DNA from 3 places in the Priestia flexa genome. Region 3 is predicted to be linked to each of the others. Evidence: riboswitches for the same ligand, from Rfam matches in the RefSeq annotation. Region 3 holds a riboswitch; each other region holds the start of a gene.

What was found. Region 3 has a riboswitch for S-adenosylmethionine ahead of LZP85_RS17410 (YezD family protein). Riboswitches for the same ligand answer to the same signal wherever they lie in the genome.
Region 1: it holds a riboswitch for S-adenosylmethionine, as region 3 does, so the genes downstream of both, mtnK (S-methyl-5-thioribose kinase) here and LZP85_RS17410 (YezD family protein) in region 3, are expected to answer to the same signal.
Region 2: it holds a riboswitch for S-adenosylmethionine, as region 3 does, so the genes downstream of both, LZP85_RS05110 (bifunctional homocysteine S-methyltransferase/methylenetetrahydrofolate reductase) here and LZP85_RS17410 (YezD family protein) in region 3, are expected to answer to the same signal.

What each region holds. Positions count from the first base shown of each region.
Region 1 is NZ_CP090431.1:964,430-969,021, forward strand. Features, by position in the region: gene LZP85_RS04870 (hypothetical protein) at 1-184, opposite strand, end outside; gene mtnA (S-methyl-5-thioribose-1-phosphate isomerase) at 324-1,370, opposite strand; gene mtnK (S-methyl-5-thioribose kinase) at 1,383-2,555, opposite strand; SAM riboswitch class I at 2,653-2,820, opposite strand; gene LZP85_RS04885 (carbon-nitrogen family hydrolase) at 2,913-3,695, opposite strand; gene LZP85_RS04890 (pyridoxal phosphate-dependent aminotransferase) at 3,803-4,592, shown strand, end outside.
Region 2 is NZ_CP090431.1:1,012,358-1,016,949, forward strand. Features, by position in the region: gene metH (methionine synthase) at 1-385, opposite strand, end outside; gene LZP85_RS05110 (bifunctional homocysteine S-methyltransferase/methylenetetrahydrofolate reductase) at 386-2,224, opposite strand; SAM riboswitch class I at 2,336-2,438, opposite strand; gene LZP85_RS05115 (aldo/keto reductase) at 2,967-3,869, opposite strand; gene LZP85_RS05120 (hypothetical protein) at 4,069-4,592, shown strand, end outside.
Region 3 is NZ_CP090431.1:3,378,370-3,382,961, forward strand. Features, by position in the region: gene sat (sulfate adenylyltransferase) at 1-459, opposite strand, end outside; gene LZP85_RS17400 (sulfate permease) at 497-1,552, opposite strand; gene LZP85_RS17405 (phosphoadenylyl-sulfate reductase) at 1,572-2,282, opposite strand; gene LZP85_RS17410 (YezD family protein) at 2,378-2,521, opposite strand; SAM riboswitch class I at 2,626-2,732, opposite strand; gene cdaS (sporulation-specific diadenylate cyclase CdaS) at 2,955-3,578, shown strand; gene LZP85_RS17420 (alanine/glycine:cation symporter family protein) at 3,789-4,592, shown strand, end outside.

The DNA of each region.
Region 1 (4,592 bases), 1.6 Mb from region 3:
CATCATCGTTCTCTAGCTTCCATCCTTCCCCTTGTACAAATACACCATCTACGGACGTGAACGTTTCGTCTGAATGATCTTGCTGAATGGTTTGATTTGTAACATCTAAAAGCTGAAATTGCTCCTTTCGTGCCCGCTGCTTTCGCTTTTTACAGGTTGAGTCGGGATGTTCTTGTTTGGTCATAGCTACCCCTCCTATACAGATTTCGCTTAACATGATAAAACTAACTATAATATATGTAGGTAGATGATAAATTACTGTTACATTTATGTTACAAAGCAAAAAAGAGAGAATCTCATTGTAACCTGAGATTCTCTCTTTTTTAGTTTAGTACGAGTTTAATTGTATCGACAGAAGGTGAGTGAATAATGCCATGCTCTGTGATGATGGCCGTAATGAATTCACTTGGCGTAACGTCAAATGCCGGGTTATAAACAGAAATATTGTCTGGAGCAACTTGTACATCACCGATATGCGTAATTTCCTTTGCAGAGCGCTCTTCAATTGGAATTTCTGCTCCTGATGCGATCGATAAATCAAACGTTGATTTTGGAGCTGCTACATAAAACGGAATATTAAATGCTTTTGCTAAAAGTGCAAGCCCATATGTTCCAATTTTATTAGCAGTGTCACCGTTAGCTGCAATACGGTCAGCTCCGACAATAATGGCATTAATCCCTTTTGTTTTAATGGTATGTGCAGCCATACTATCTGTGATAAGTGTCACATCTACGCCTGATTTTTGAAGCTCCCATGCCGTTAAGCGTGACCCTTGGAGAACGGGGCGTGTTTCGCACGCAAATACTTTCAGCGGAATATCACGCTCTTTTGAAATATGAAAAGGCGCTAAAGCAGTTCCATAATATGCTGTGGCAATCGAGCCAGCATTACAAATTGTCATAACACGATCGTGTTTATTAAACAGCGATAATGCATAATCACCTATGCGGTAGCAGGTGGCTTCATCTTCCGCTTGAATTTGAATCGCTTCATGAATAACAAGTGTTTTAGCCTCATTTATGGAAATGGCGCTATTGATGCTGTTTACTACGCGTTCTAACGCCCAAAATAAGTTGACGGCTGTTGGGCGAGAACTCGCCAAAAATTCTTTGTCGGCCTGCAGCTTTTTTTTGAATTCTTCAATCGTCTGTACATCGTAGTTTTGAAGCGAAAGCGCTAAGCCAAACGCTGCGGTAATGCCGATTGCAGGTGCCCCTCGTACTTTTAGCGTAACGATAGCGTCCCATACGTCTTGTAAAGTATGTAGCTTAATATATTCAACTGTGTTTGGTAATAGCTGCTGGTCAAGCAGTGAAATAAACGTTTCCTTCCATTCAACTGAACGAGGGAGTGTAAGAGTGTGTGTCATGTTGGGCTCCTTTCATTCTTCAATCAAGTTCTTAAAATCATGTGCACTAATTTCTGTTTGATGAGTTAGTAAATAACGTCCTAAACGAAGAGCTGCTTTTTGAGCGTTTAAGCGCTCTTCATCAGGCAATGAATCAATATCTACTACGTGCGCCAATCCAATTGTACGTCGAATTAACTCGCACCCTGCGTAGCCAACAGCATCCGTCCACGTTTGTTGTAAGATATAGTCGGAATAGTTTGGATTTTTAACGAACGGTTCCACTTTAGACTCAACCCAAAGTTTGTTCCATGTTGTTTGGAAAACATCCCACGTTTTGGTGATATGATCCAAAAGTACACTGCGTTTTTGAGCAGGACGAGACAAGGTGTTAAGCAGAAGATTGGCAACAAACTGTCCTAAGTCAAAGCCAAAGGGCCCATAAAATGCAAACTCAGGATCAATAACTTTTGTTTCGCGCTCACTAGCAAAAATACTACCCGTATGCAGGTCACCGTGTACAAGCGTTTGGCTACTTGTTAAAAACTTTTGTTTAAGCTTAGCTACTTCAAGCTTAGCTTCTTCATCTGTCCATAAGTTTTCTACATCGCTTCGAAGCGTTTCTTCAAATTCATTTGTATTGTAATCAAAAAACGGATCTGTAAACACTAAGTCTTCTGTAATATTGCATAAATCAGGGTTAATATATTGAGCAACCAGCTCTTTTTTCTCCTGTGGCTTAATCGCAAAGTCAGACGTCTCAAATGCAATATGAGCTAAAAATCTACCGATATGTTCTGAAAGAAGTGGGTATGTTTCTCCTTGGATTAATCCTGTACGAGAAATTGTTAGGTGAGACAGGTCTTCCATGACCGTAACAGCTAAGTTTTCATCATGATAATAAACGTCTGGAACGAGTTCGGGTGTTAAGCTGCCAAACTGTTTGAGCGCATTGCTTTCAATCGTTGCGCGCTTGAGTGATAAAGGCCAGCTTTCTCCTACAACTTTCGCATAAGGAAGAGCCTGCTTTACAATAATGGACTTGTTGGTTTGGTCGTTCACAATATGAAAAACAAGGTTTAAATTGCCATCACCAATTTCACGAGCTGTAAGAGCTTCACTTTCCGAAAATAACTTCAGCTGTTTCACAAGTCTAATCGCTGTAATTTCATTTAGTGGCTCATATGTATAAGTTGTTGTTGTCATCGTTATCTACCTCCATAAAAAATAAGTATACCGGAGGCTTTTAAATCATATAAAAGCCTCTTTCGGTGAGTGAAAGAGGCTTGATTGTCATTCAAACCTCTTATCTGCCAGAAAGATTTCTCTTTCTGTTGGAATTAGCACCGTGCCTTCATAAAACAACGAATTGTTTTATAGCGCTAAAAAGCTGCGCTCCATTTCACAATGGTATTACGGTCGGTTGCTGGGCGTCATAGGGCCAAATCCCTCAGCCAACTCTTGATAAGAGTAAAGATATTATTTAATTTTGATTTGTTTGACTTATTAGTAACTTCTGGAGAACATCGTATCATGTGAATTTTTGGATGTCAACAGCGAAATTTAATAAAATTCTGTGCGACGATCTGTAAAGACCGGAATTTGTTCTCGGATTGCCTTTACGGTTGATAAATCAACGTCTGCTGTTAGTATTTCTTCATTTTCACCTGCTTCTGCAATAATTTCTCCCCAAGGGTCAATGATTAACGAATGACCAGCAAATGTGTTAGCTGGATCGTCTCCAGAGCGGTTGCAGGCAACCACGTAGCATTGATTTTCAATGGCTCTGCTTACTAGAAGTGCTTTCCAGTGAGCAAGTCTTGGCTTGGGCCACTGAGCAACCACAAAAAGGAGTTCTGCACCTGCGCTTGTATGAACGCGAATCCATTCTGGAAAGCGAATATCATAGCAAATAACGCCTGCGCATAATGAGTTTTCAAGCGTAAAGATGTTTTTGGTTTCACCTGGTTGTAGAAATAAGTGCTCATTCATCAGCTTAAATAAGTGTAGCTTGTTATATTGCGAGACCTCCTGGCCTTCACGATTAAAGACATACATTGTATTCGTAACGCCGCTTTTTGTTTTCTTAGCAACTGATCCAGCGATGATGTTCACGCTGTGTGTTTTGGCGAAAGCAGAGAAAAAGCTAGTCGCTTGCTTACCTTCTGAGTCCGCGATAGCGTCGAGGTTCTGTAAATCATAAGCCGTATCAAAAAGTTCTGGCAGTATAAGAATATCTGGAGATTCAAGCAGTGCTTCCTTCATTTTTTTTTCAGCATGCTCGTAATTTTTTTTAGGGTTTCCAAATGCAAGATCAAGTTGTAAACACGCTACTTTTAAGCTCATTAAACTTCACCATCCTGATTTATTTTATAAAAATGACTTTACAAGTTGACTATTACAATATATTATTTGTGACTAGAATTTCAAGAATTTTTTGAGAAGGTGTTCACATGAAGCAGTTTGAACAATCAGAACTATTGAAGAGTTTACCGAAACAATTTTTTGCATCCCTTGTTAGCAAAGTTGCAAAAGTAATAAAAGAAGGGCATGATGTGATTAATTTAGGGCAAGGAAACCCAGATCAGCCAACGCCCCCTCATATTGTCAAGGCACTTCAAGACGCGAGTGAAAATCCAAACTACCACAAGTACTCACCGTTTCGCGGACAAGCTTTTTTGAAAAAAGCGGCAGCAGCGTTTTACGAAAGAGAATACGGTGTCCAGCTAAATCCCGAAAAAGAAGTCGCTATTTTGTTTGGAGGCAAAGCTGGGTTAGTAGAAATTCCTCAGTGTTTACTTAATCCTGGAGATACAGTTTTAGTGCCCGACCCAGGTTACCCAGACTATTGGTCAGGAGTGGAGCTAGCACGAGCGAAAATGGAAGCTATGCCCTTGAAAAAAGAGAATGATTTTTTACCAGTTTACGAGGAAATAAGCGAAGAAGTGAAGCAAAAAGCTAAGCTCATGTTTTTAAACTACCCAAATAATCCGACCGGCGCAGTAGCTACGGCATTATTTTTCGAAAAAACGGTTGAATTTGCTCGCCAGTACGATACGTGCATTGTACATGACTTTGCGTACGGCGCAATTGGGTTTGACGGTCAAAAGCCCATTAGTTTTCTGCAAACTCCAGGTGCCAAAGAAGTGGGCATTGAAATTTATACGCTATCCAAAACGTATAATATGGCGGGGTGGCGCATCGGTTTTGCTGTTGGAAACGAAAGCGTTATTGAAGCGATTA
Region 2 (4,592 bases), 1.6 Mb from region 3:
ACAATGTTTTTGTTGTAGGACCAATAGCTCCGGCTACAAACCTTGGCCACTCAGGCGTTGAAAACTTATCTCGTGCTGCCACCGCTAGCTTTACAGCTTCGATGTTTAGCTCGTAGGCAAGGTGACCTAAATCGTACTCATCTAATACAATGGAAGTAGAGCCAAACGTATTGGTTTCAATAATATCAGCACCTGCAGCGAAATATTCTTCGTGAATACGCTGAATAACGTGAGGAGCTGTTAGGGTTAAATACTCATTACAACCATCGTACTCTTCGCCACCAAAATCAGCAGCTGTTAAATTTGCGTCTTGAATCATGGTTCCCATTGCACCATCAATAATTAATATTCGCTTTTGTAATTGTTCTTGAATTAATGAGGTCATTTAGTTCTTCCTTTCTGTCGTTACAAGCTGTTTATCGTTGATATAACGAGTTAAAATCTCGGTCATTTCGTAGCGCAAAAACGGTGTAATCAAATAGATACCATTAAATAATTCATAGGCAGTATCGATTAAGTCTTTTGCAATTGCTAATCCTTCAACTTCACCTTTAATTCGATCTTCTCCAGTAGCATCCATGCGTGCTAAAATATCTTCCGACAATTTAATTCCGGGTACTTCATGATGAATAAAGCGAGCGTTACGAGCACTTGTTAGTGGCATGATGCCGATATAAATTGGAGCATCTAAATGTTTCGTTGCTTCGTACACTTCTTCAATTTGTTTTGTTGAGTATAGCGGCTGTGTAATAAAATAGTGAGCACCGCATGAAATTTTCTTTTCAAGTCTGACAACTGCACGGTCTAAATGTCGAACGTTTGGGTTAAATGCCGCTGCGATTGAAAAATTGGTTTTTTGTCCAAGTGGCTTTCCTGAATAGGATAATCCTTCATTAAATTGAGCAATTAAGCTAATTAAATCGAATGAAGAGACATCATAAACGGACGTAGCTCCAGGGAAATCTCCAATCTTTGATGGATCTCCTGTAATGGCTAATACTTGGTTAATGCCAAGTGTATGAAGTCCCATTAAATGGGATTGAAGTCCGATTAAGTTACGGTCACGACACGTAATATGAACAAGCGGTCGAGCATCCGTTTGCTGCTGCATAAGCGATGCCATTGCTAAGTTGCTTACTCGAGGTGATGCCAGAGAATTATCTGCAAGGGTAACCGCATCAACACCAGCCTTATGAAGAGCTTTTGCACCATCTAAAAATTTTGTTGGTCCAAGCTGTTTTGGTGGATCAAGCTCAACGATAATTGAACGCCTTTCTTTCACAAGATCATGGAGGTGTGGTTCCTTTGTTTGTTCTTGTTCTTTGATTTCTACAACTGGTCTAATCTTTACTTTCTTTTGCGTAATAGGCTTTTCATGCTTCAATGCTTGTGACATCGCTTGAACATGAGCGGGCGTAGTACCGCAGCATCCACCTACTAAACGAACGCCTTGATTGCGAAAAGCTTTGGCGCTTTCAACGAAATAATCTTGATTTGTAGCGTACTCCACTTTTCCTTCTACATAAGCTGGTAAGCTTGCATTTGGATAAGCTGATAAGAAAGCACGATCTAAAAGCGGAACTTCTTCAAGCGATTGAATCATATGAGAAGGGCCTAAACGACAGTTCAGACCGACAACATCTGCACCTAAAGATTCTAACTCTTGAAACGCATCATAAAGGGATGTTCCATTTTGTAATACGCCAATATCATGGAGTGAAACATGCGTAATGATTGGTTTTGATGTCTCTTTTCTAGCCAAGGACAACACTGTTTTTAATTCTTCAAAATCGTAGTATGTTTCAAATAGCAAGCCGTCAACGCCTTCATTTAACAGCCAAAATAGCTGCTCGCGAATGCTTCGCTTTACTTCTTCTGTTGAGATGGCGTTTTTTTGAAATGAGCGAATGCCTCCTAGTGTACCGACCACGTATGCATCTTTCTTAGCAGCTTGCTTTGCAATTCTGACGGCTGAAATGTTAATATCTTTGACAGCATCTTCTAAACCATATCGTGCAAGCTTTTGATAATTGGCAGCATATGTATTGGTTTGAATGACATCTGCACCTGCTTCTACATATGCACGATGAATGCGCTGAATCTCTTCTTTTTTTGTGATGTTTAGCTCTTCAAAGCAGCTATCAATTCCATGTGAATACAGAAGGGTACCAGTTGCACCATCTCCTATTAAAATGCGTGATTGTAAATCTTCAAGTAACCCCATTTGAAAACCTCCTTAAACGTTCTATTTCATCTGTTATCAGTTGTGTTCAAATAAAAAAAGAAAATGAATAAACAAAAAAAGCCTTCTGTAAGAAGAAGACTTTATTTCTTCTTCTTATCTTCCAAGCGATTTGCTTGCTGGATTTAGCACCATGTCATTTCGACTGGTTGCTGAGGTTTCAAAGGGCCAGTCCCTCCACCTCTCGTGATAAGAATCCATATATGATTATTATTTTAGTTCATTCTGCGATATGTTTACTTAAAAAGAAACGAACGATAAAGATGAAATTTAATCTTATTATCTAATTTATCTGATTTTTGTATATTATACAAGACAATTTCGAAAATTTCACTAATAAATCATAAGAAGAGGGTGGGCATAACAAAACAAATTTCCAAAAATACCAACACTCCCTTTTCTCACCTCTTTACGTTGTCAGAACACGTTCGTTCCATTGCGCTATGGCCACTCGCTTTCCGGGGAGAGGAACCTGAGCTTCCTCCCTGCGCTGCGAGATCTCAGTTTTCCCTCTCTTTCCCGCAGGAGTCGAGTGTCCTACGCTCCATTCCACCCTATTTTCAACATTGTTTTCACAATCAATAAAAAACCTGAACGATTAAAAGTGAGGAACTCTCAACCGTTCAGGTTTATCATTGGCTGAATTACTTATTTCTCAGCCTCGGAGTGCATTGAATTAAATTGTTGAAATCTACGTGTTAGAAAAGAAATTATCTAAATAGGTTTAATCAACAGGTCGTCCTTTAGAAGCCTCTAAAATTTGGAACCACTGCATGCGATTCACCTTTAAGTCCAACGCTTGAATAGCTACATCAATGCGGTTCATTTTTCCAGACCCGACAATCGGCATAATAGTAGCTGGGTGAGCTAGTAACCAAGCATAGACAACTTGATCTAACGATTTCGCTCCAATTTCTTCACCGATTTCTGTTAGCTTGTTTCGAACGCGAATGGAACGCTCATCTTCAGCAGTGAAGATGGAGCCGCCACCTAGTGGTGACCAAGCCATCGGCGCTATCTTATGCTGCTGGCATTGTTCAATTGTGCCTTCTTCAAAATGGTTTAAATAAGTAGGGGAGACTTCAATTTGATTCGTAATAAGTGAAAAAGGTAAGAACGATTGAAGTAAATCAAACTGTGAACGTTTAAAGTTCGAGACCCCAAAGTAGCGTACTTTTCCTTCTTCTTTAAGCTGAATAAACGCATCTGCTACTTCTTGTGGATCCATAAAAGGATCTGGACGGTGGATGAGTAAAACATCTACATAGTCCGTATTTAAATTCTTTAATGACTGGTTGGCGCTGTTGATGATATGTTCTTTGCTCGTATCATAAAAATTAATTTTACGCTCTGGATATTTATCAGACGTTAGCTTAATGCCACATTTTGTAACAAGCTGCATAGACTCGCGTAAAGAAGGCTTTTGCGCTAACGCTTGCCCAAATAACTTTTCACAGCTGTAGTTACCATAAATATCCGCATGGTCAAATGTAGTAATACCTCGATCTAAGCATTGTTCAATTAGAGTTTGCGTATCATTTGTTGATAAGTTCCAATCGGCTAAACGCCATAACCCATGAATAATTCTTGAAAACTTTAAATCTTCCGCTAGCTTTATGTACTGCATACCTTCACCCTTTTCAAAAGAACTAGATAGTAAATTCGCTTTGATTATAACAGATAGATAAAGCGATTACATCTTTAAAGATTCGTCATTTTTACTTTGCCTCTACATATAGTTTAGTACAAGCTGCTTTTCTGAGCGATAAGACATGTTGTCATAAAGAATAAAAAATAGTGAGTTCCAAGAAAATGAGGTGGAGAACTTGAGTAAATGGAAGCTGACGCTACAAGTAGCTGCTACCTATATCGGTACGGTAGTGGGGGCTGGGTTTGCAACGGGTAAAGAAATTGTTCAATTTTTTACTCAGTATGGCTCAATTGGTTTATTCGGAATTTTAATTAGCGGTTTGTTCTTTATTTGGTTAGGGTCAAAAATGATGCTTATTGCACAATCGATTGATGCAACGTCTTATCAAACGTTAAATACGCATCTATTCGGTACATTTATGGGGAAGCTGATTAATGGATTTACCATTATTATTTTGTTTGGAGTCACATCCGTTATGCTAGCGAGTACGGGAGCAATTGCAGCCGAACAGTTTGGACTTTGGCCACAGGTGGGTATGCTTCTTACAATTGGTTTAGCATACATATCAGTGTCCAAAGGAATTAATGGGCTACTATTTGTTAATTCACTTGTAGTGCCAATGATGCTTGCTTTTTCAATTTTAATCTTTATTCCACACGCTCCTGATTTTTCATTTTTACAAGTGTCAACGGTTCATTT
Region 3 (4,592 bases):
TACAAGTACAATTGGACCTGCCACATATACATTTGGACGTTCAAATAATTTACGCACTCCCGGATGAGCTAGCTCTGCCGTACGGTAAACATGCTCTGCTTCTTTTTCCTTATTAGGCTTATACGTCTCAGATACTGTTAAAACACCGTAAACCACACCATCTTGAACAAGCTTAACTTGATCTCCTACTTGTAGCTCATGTGCTTTTTCTTCTGTAACAGGAAGAGTAATTGGAATACTCCATACTGTCCCGTCAGCTAACCTCATTCCTTCCACAACAGCTTCATAATCACGCTGTCCTAAGAAGCCTGTAATAGGGCTGTATCCACCAATTCCAATTAACTCTAAATCACTTAATGCAATATTATCTAATTCAATCTCTTTCGTAACACCTGTATAATCATAATCAGGTTGATATAAATTAACTAACTCTCCACCATGTGCTTGAATCGAACTCATTCTAAACTCCTCCTCAATGAATAACTAATATTTATCTTTAAGCAGTCATCTTTTGGTTTTCTTGTTTTTGTTTTGTTGTTTTAATTAAACTAAGAATGCCATAAGTTGCAATACAACCGCTTATCAATACCACAAACGCATAAAAATCTGTTTCAACCACTAATTTCACTAAACCGTAAGAGATAACGAGAGAAAAAACCGGCGATACAACCCATACCTTTAGCATCTGAACAATGACCTGTCTTTGATCAGATGTAAAACCAGATTTAGCTGCCCCTATTCCAATGATAGAAGATGTTGTAACCTGCGTTAAAGGGACAGGGAGTCCAAATACGGAAGCTGCGGTAACAAGCGACGCACCTGTTCCAGAAATAATACACCCTTCACCCACCGTGAAATCCGTGATTTTCTTCCCATTTGTCTCAATTACTCGATCTCCTAAAAGTAATGCACCAACCGCAACGGCTAACCCACCTGCTATAACGCCAGTTGATGTACTGATCATACCAGCTCCAACAAGCGGGCCTACGGCGTTTGCTACGTTGTTCATACCGGCTGAAAAAGCTTCAAAAAAACCGGTAGCTATTACTAAAACTGCAAGTGGCTTTTTCCACTTTTGCTGAGTAGGCGTTTTTTTCTTTTTTAATAACCACCCACATACAAAGGCAATTACAAACGAAATAATCGGTACAATAACCCAAAAGCTCATAACAATTAATAGCTTTTGTATATAAACAGATTGATAGGCAATCCCAACACCTACAACTGATCCTACTGTCACTTCACTAGTTGATAGTGGTATTCCAATTAAATTAGCAAAGAATAATGATAGAGTTGCAGAAGCTAAAATAATAATAACTAGCTCCACCGTTAGAATACTTTCTGGGATAATACCAGAACCAATGGTTTTAACAACTTCTCCTCCACCGATAACAGCACCTAGTAAAATACCTAGTGCACATATAGCTAATGCCACTTTGCGATGCTTAATGGCACCTGAACCGTAAGAGACTCCCATAGCAGCAGCTGCACCACTTGCGCCAATATTCATCGCAAAAAAGAGGGCGATTGCAAAAGCAATGTAAACAAGCATAAATTTTCAGCTCTTTCATTTAAGATTCATGTAAGCCACATTCCACTTTCTTAGTACCTGCCCATCTTCCAGATCGTAAATCTTCCATGTTATAGGCAGGTAGCGTACAGGGCTCACATCCAATGCTTGGATACCCTTGATCGTGAAGTTTGTTATACGGCAAGTTATGCTTATATACATATCGCCAAATTTCTTTCCAAGACCAATGAATTAATGGGCAAACTTTAATCTTTTTGAATTTCTCGTCCTTATTAAAAAACTCTGTTTTACTTCTTGATTCAGATTGTTCTCTTCTTAACCCTGAAATCCAAGCATCATACGGAGCAAGTGATTCTTTTAAAGGAATAATCTTGCGAATTTGACAGCATAGGTTAGGCTCAGTTTTCCAAAGTTCATCTCCATGCTTTTCAGCTTGCTCTTTTAGCGATAGGTTAGGCTTTTTCATTTGGATACGTAAATCTGGAAACCTCTCTTTAATTGCTTCAATGACTTCGTACGTCTCTTTAAAATGAACACCTGTGTCTAAAAAAACAATGTGAGCATCTTTTTTCACTTTTGAAATTAAATCAATTAATACAATTCCTTCAATTCCAAAGCTAGATGCGTAAATAAGAGAATCACCATAATGGTTATATGCCCACTCTAACGCCTTTAAAGCTCCCTTTGTTTCATCTTGCTCATCAAAAGTCGGAAATTGATTTGGCCAATTTTCATACGTATATACACTCATGATTTTCACTCCAATACTTTGTTATCCAATCAAAAAAGACGGTTTTACCCCCATAATGAAGGATAAAACCGCCTCTAGTTTGTCTAGTCAGCTATTTATTTAATTCTTACTTTTTCATTTTTCTCGAGTTGAACTACTTTCCCATCTTGAACCACAAGCGTGATTGAGCCAAACTTCATGTCGCTTAACATTTTTTCTACGCTTGCAAAAACAGAATTTAAGTCAGAGTTTTGTGCCATCACAGTCCCTCCTTATTTGTTAACAATATATTCAACAGGCTTCTGTTTTTTCATGGAAAATAAAAAGTCTTCCACATCTGAAAGACTGATTAGGCAACAAATTCACCTTATCTTTCAAAATGAAAATCATTTTGTTGGAGTTAGCACCTTGCACAACATGCAGGTTGCTGGGTTTCAAAGGGCCAGTTCCCTCCACCACTCTGGATAAGTATTTTTTAAAAATTTTAGCATATTTAGAATATTTGTCAACAGCAAAAATAATTTATCCGATAAGAAAACTATACTTTAAATTAACAGAAATATCTATTATTTTTTCATTATATGCGCAATTTTTTTGGGCGTCACTCTTAATTCACACCGTTATAGTATAGATTTATGTCTTTCGTACACATTAAAACATAATAATTATTTTAGATTGGAGCTATGTTCAATGATGGAAAGTCACTCTTTTCAATTAGATGATGTAATTAAACAAAGTTTACAAAATCATTTAAGTCAAATAGCAGCGGAAGCAACCAAAATTCAGCAACATCTAGAAAGCAGTGACCACTGTGTTTTATGTGATTTTGAAGACTTAAGAAAATTATTTCAAAGCGTACAGTCCACAGCTGCATCCTATTATTTAAGACATTACTTGTCTCCTTACACCCACGAATACGCAGCTCTTTCACTCGCGATACATAATTTATCTGAGAAACATCATGGAGCTTTAATGGTTATTGAGAGAAATGACTCAGTGGAGCACTTAATTCAAAAAGGAATTCCTATTCACGCTCCCGTTACGTCTACGCTCGTTGAAACAGTTTTTTATCCTGGAAATCCATTACATGATGGTGCCATTGTGATTAGAAACAATCAAATTATTTCGGCTGCTAATGTTTTACCACTGTCCACAAAAGTACTGCAAAAGAAGCTTGGAACACGCCACCGTGCAGCTCTTGGTATGTCTGAACAGTGCGACGCACTTATTTTAGTTGTATCAGAAGAAAGCGGTCGAATATCTTTTGCTTTAGACGGTAGCTTATATCCAATCCATTCCAGCAAAAACATCCTGTAAGCGACTACACCTGTCTGACATCATACCTTATAGTTATAAAAAAAGAGATTACACGATAAAAAAAACTTATTACAGGTTGCCTTTTATACGTCTAACGCGCTATAATCACTAATGTCAGAAAACCTTACACATTTTAAAAAAGCATCATTAAAATGACTCTTTTTATGAACAGCTAAGGTTAATCATTAATTAAGGGAGAGAACTTTTAGGATGGAAACCATATCGACTCTATTCAGCAGCTTTGTGGATGAAGCCAATAATTTTTTATGGACTTACATATTAATTGCGCTTCTTTTATTAGTTGGATTATATTTTACAATTCGTACAAAATTCGTTCAGTTTAGTCAGTTCAAAGAAATGGTTCGCTTGTTAGGTGAAGGCGCTAAAACAGACGGAAGCGATAAAAAAGGAATTACCTCCTTTCAGGCTTTTGCTATTAGTACAGCAGCTCGTGTAGGTACTGGGAACCTTGCTGGTGTTGCTTCTGCAATTGCTCTTGGGGGACCTGGAGCAGTGTTTTGGATGTGGGTTGTTGCTTTAGTTGGATCAGCATCAGCTTTTATTGAAAGCACCCTTGCTCAAGTATATAAAGTAAAAGACAAAGACGGTTTTCGTGGTGGTCCTGCTTACTACATGGAAAAAGGTTTAAACAAACGCTGGATGGGTGTTTTATTTTCCATCTTAATTACAATCTCATTCGGATTAGTATTTAACTCTGTACAAGCTAATACTATTTCACTTGCTTTTGAAGAAGCTTTTGGCGTTAATCGCTTAATTGTTGGTGTTGTTGTTACAGCCATTGTGGGTGTTCTCATTTTTGGTGGTATTAAACGAGTAGCCAAAGCATCAGAGTTAATTGTAGTAGTAATGGCAGTTGTATATATTGGACTAGCATTAGTTGTTTTAGCTATTAATATTACAGAAATTCCACATATGATCGCATTAATTATAAAAAGCGCTTTTGGATTTGAAGAAGCATTTGCCGGTGCCATCGGTGCTGCCATCATGAATGGT